One region of the Microbacterium sp. No. 7 genome, then DNA from elsewhere that is predicted to be linked to it. Evidence: predicted binding sites of a transcription regulator. Region 1 holds the regulator's gene; the other holds the start of a gene.

Region 1 (2,199 bases):
TCAAGCGCGTCATCGACCTGCAGCTCGACCTCGGCATCGACGTGCTCGTGCACGGCGAGGCCGAGCGCAACGACATGGTGCAGTACTTCGCCGAGCTGCTCGACGGCTTCGCGGTCACCGAGAACGGCTGGGTGCAGTCGTACGGCTCGCGCGCCACGCGCCCGTCGATCCTGTGGGGCGACGTCTCGCGCCCGGCGCCGATGACGGTCGCGTGGTCGCAGTACGCGCAGTCGCTCACCGACAAGCCCGTCAAGGGTATGCTCACGGGGCCCGTGACGATCCTCGCGTGGTCGTTCGTGCGCGACGACCAGCCGCTCGGCGAGACCGCCGACCAGGTGGCGCTCGCCCTGCGCGACGAGATCGGCGACCTGGAGCAGGCCGGCATCCGCATCATCCAGGTCGACGAGCCGGCGCTGCGCGAGCTGCTGCCGCTCAAGCAGGCCGACCAGCCCGCCTACCTCGACTGGTCGGTGCGCTCGTTCCGCCTCGCGACGGCCGGCGCCGCGCCCGCGACGCAGGTGCACACCCACCTGTGCTACTCGGAGTTCGGCGTCGTGCTCGACGCGATCGCGGCGCTCGACGCCGACGTCACCTCGATCGAGGCGGCCCGCAGCCGCGGCGAGGTCATCGCCGAGATCGCCGAGTCGGGCTTCGCGCACGGCGTCGGCCCGGGCGTGTACGACATCCACTCGCCGCGCGTGCCGTCGGTCGACGAGGTCGCCGAGCTGCTGCAGCGCGCCGCCGACGCCCTGCCGCTGCGCCAGGTATGGGTCAACCCCGACTGCGGACTGAAGACGCGCGGCTACGACGAGACGGTCGCGTCGCTGCGCAACCTCGTCGCGGCGACGCAGCGCGTGCGCGAGAGCGTCGGCGCGTAGTCGCGGGGCGCGCACGGAAGACCGCGAAGGCGGATGCCGAGGGGCTGATCCCTCGGCATCCGCCTTCTGCGCTCCCCGGCTTCTGCGCCGCATCGGCCGGGCAGGACCGGCCGGGCCGGATCAGACGGCGCGCAGCACCGCCACGACCTTGCCGAGCACCGTCGCCTCGTCGCCGAGGATGGGCTCGAACGCCGAGTTGCGCGGCAGCAGCCATGTGTGGCCGTCGCGCTGCCGGAACGTCTTGACCGTCGCCTCGCCGTCGAGCATCGCGGCGACGATGTCGCCGTTCTCGGCGGAGGACTGGCTGCGCACCACGACCCAGTCGCCGTCGCAGATGGCGGCGTCGATCATCGACTCGCCGCTCACCTTGAGCATGAACAGGTCGCCCTTCCCGACCAGGCGGCGGGGGAGCGGGAAGACCTCCTCGACCTGCTGATCGGCGGTGATCGGCACGCCCGCGGCGATGCGGCCGACGAGGGGCACGAGCGCGGCGTCGCCGACGGAGGGGCCGTCGTCGGCGGGGTTGTCGCTGATGCCGGGCAGGTCGATGAGCACCTCCATGGCGCGCGTCTTGCCCGGATCGCGGCGCAGATAGCCGCTGAGCTCGAGCTGGCCGAGCTGGTGCGTCACGCTCGACAGCGACTTGAGACCGACGGCGTCGCCGATCTCGCGCATGCTCGGCGGGTAGCCGTGCTGGGCGATCGAGCGCTGAATGACCTCCAGGATCGCGATCTGCTTCTCGCTCAGGCTCTTGCGCCGGCGGGTCTGCGGCTTCTCGCTCATTCGTGCTCCTCGTGTGTCCTGCGCGGTGTGTGGTGCGTGTCGTGCATGTCGTGGCGGGCGTCTCGTCCCACTCGTCTTCTGACGATCGTCTTCGAATGTCGGAGGTCGGTGATGGGGTGTCCCTGTCGAAACGGTATCCGCTTCGAGGGGCGGAAGGCGAGAGGCCCGCGCGTGTCGCCTTCGATCCGTCTCCGATGCGAACCCGCTTGACAGACCCGGAACATCGTAGATACATTCGGAAAAGACGTTCGCATCCGATTCTCCCGGCCGAGAACCGGATGCGAACGTCTCAACCTCAGAGGAGCACCATCATGAGCACGATCGACATCGCCGGTCCTCGTCCCGTCGTCGTCCGCACGCGCCTGCGCCTCACGACCCGCGGCCGCCGCGTCCTCGTCGCGCTCGCCTCGGCGCCCGTCGTCGTCGCGGTGAGCATCGCGATGCTCTCCGGGGGCGGCGCGGTGGCGTCGTCCGAGCGCCCGGCGGATCCCGCCTCGTTCGAGACGGTCACGGTGCAGCCCGGCGACACGCTGTGGTC
Region 2 (2,199 bases), 1.4 Mb from region 1:
AACCCCCGCGCCACGCGTGCGGGGGATTGACTCGGCGCGCGGGGGTTGACTCGGCGGCATCGAGACGACCGCACGCAGCAAGGCGCTGAGCCCCGAGGGGCTCAGCGCCTTGCTGCGTCAGAAGAGCACGGGGTGCTCGGGAGGCCGGGTCGGGATGACGGGGCCCGGGGTCGTGGCGCGCTGTCGCGGCAGGTCGTCCTCGCCGACGCGGCCCGAGAGGCCGTGGCGGCGCAGCAGCGGACGCACACGGGCGGCGAGCTGCTTCCGGTACCCCACGGGCGCGTTCGCCGCACGACCCGGGTACAGGCCGCGATACGCCGGCAGCAGGTCGGGACGCTCGCGCTCGAGCCACTGCCAGAACCACTGCCGCGCCCCGGGCCTCAGGTGCATCGTTCCGAAGATCACGCTGCGCGCGCCGGCCGCGGCGATGCGTGCGAGGGCGTCGTCGAGCACCTCGGGGTCGTCCGTGAGGTGCGGCACGATCGGCATGAGGAAGACCGTGACGGCGAATCCGGCATCCGCCGCCTCGCGCACGGTGTGCAGCCGTGCCGCGAACGACGGGGCTCCGGGCTCGAGCATCGCGCGCAGCGGCTCGTCGGCGATCGCGATCGACATCGACAGCCGCACGTCGACGGATGCCGCGGCGTCGGCCAGCAGCGGCAGGTCGCGCCGCAGCAGCGTGCCCTTCGTCAGCACGGAGAACGACGTGCCGCTGCCCGCGAGGGCGTCGATGATCTCGGGCATGAGCCGATAGCGGCCCTCCGCTCGCTGATACGGGTCGGTGTTGGTGCCGAGCGCGACGGGCTCCCTGCCCCACGTCGAGCGGGCGAGCTCGCGCCGCAGCACGTCGGCGACGTTGACCTTGACCACGATCTGCTCGTCGAAGTCGCGTCCCGCGTCGAGGTCGAGGTACTCGTGCGTGTTTCGGGCGTAGCAGTAGAGGCAGGCGTGCTGGCATCCGCGATAGGGGTTGATCGTCCAGCGGAATGGCATGACCGACGCCGCCGGCACGCGATTGAGCGCCGATCGCGCGAGCACCTCGTGAAAGGTCATGCCGCGGAACTCGGGGGTCGTCACGCTGCGCACGAGACCGCCCCACGCCTCGAGCCCGGGCAGCGCCGCGGGGTCCTCCGCACCCGCCGCCTGTCCCTGCCACCGCATGTCGCAAGTAGAACATATGATCGAGTCTCATGCAAGCCGTGCGTGATGTTCATCGAAAGCGTGGATCACTGTCGACGGGCGAAACGATTCGTGAATCCGGCTTCAGGGAGAGGGGTCACAATAGAGGCATGCCGAAGCCCCATCCGTCGCGCCGTGACGTGCGCGCGCTGGCCGAGCTGCGGGGCGAACGCGAGGCGGCCGAACGTGCCGCGCAGGAGCACGCGGAGGCGTCGACGGGCGCGGCGGACACCGGCTCGGGACCGTCGGCGACCGCCGGCGCGCTCCCGCCCGACACGTCGGACATCGAGACGTGGGCGGCCGCGAAGCGCGCCCAGTGGGAGGCGGCGCGGCGCGCGGAAGCCGACCGCCAGGCGGCGGAACGCGCCGAGCGCGACGCCGCCAGACGGGCCGAGCGCGCGACGACGGAGCGCGCGGCCGCGGAACGGGCCGAGGCGGAACGCGTGGCCGCGGAACGGGCGGCCGCCGAGCAGGAGGCTGCGGAACGGGCGGCGCAGGACGCCGCGGAACGCGCCGAGCGTGCGGCCGCGGAGAAGACCGAACGCGAAGCCGCGTCACGTGCGGCAGAAAACGCACGTGACGCGGCAGAACGCGCCACGGCCGAGCAGGCGGCGCACGAACGGGCGGCGCGCGAGGCGGCGCGGAGCGCCGGGCTCGACACCGCGGAGCTCGCGCAGTGGACCGCCGCCAAGCGCGCCCAATGGAACGCGGTCGAGCTGGAGTCGTGGGCCTCGCAGAAGCGCACCGAGTGGGAGGCCGCGCGACGCGAGCGCGAGGAGCAGGAGCGCGAACGCGCAGAGCAGGAAGCGCACGAACGCGCCGAGCAGGCGGAACGCGAACGCGCAGAGCGCGAGGAGCAGGAGCGCGCCGAGCGTCGCGCCCGGGAGCGGGAGGAGCGCGAGACCCGCGAACGCGCCGAGCTCGAGCAGCGCGAACGGCTCGAGCGACGCGAACAGCAGGAGCGCGAGGCCCGCGAGCACGAGCAGCGGGAGCGCGAACGCCGGGCGCTCGAGTTCGAGG

The links. The regulator LexA, encoded in region 1, represses DNA repair genes until DNA is damaged. The targets are predictions, from matches to a motif close to TCGAACANNTGTTCGA.
Region 2: AOA12_RS20665 (Rv2578c family radical SAM protein) is a predicted target of LexA. The motif match lies at 1,170-1,185, and genes of this name have one in related genera.

Annotation. Positions count from the first base shown of each region.
Region 1 is NZ_CP012697.1:3,032,660-3,034,858, reverse strand. Features, by position in the region: gene metE (5-methyltetrahydropteroyltriglutamate--homocysteine S-methyltransferase) at 1-878, shown strand, start outside; gene lexA (transcriptional repressor LexA) at 999-1,661, opposite strand; gene AOA12_RS14160 (LysM peptidoglycan-binding domain-containing protein) at 1,973-2,199, shown strand, end outside.
Region 2 is NZ_CP012697.1:4,470,443-4,472,641, forward strand. Features, by position in the region: gene AOA12_RS20665 (Rv2578c family radical SAM protein) at 118-1,161, opposite strand; gene AOA12_RS20670 (M15 family metallopeptidase) at 1,290-2,199, shown strand, end outside.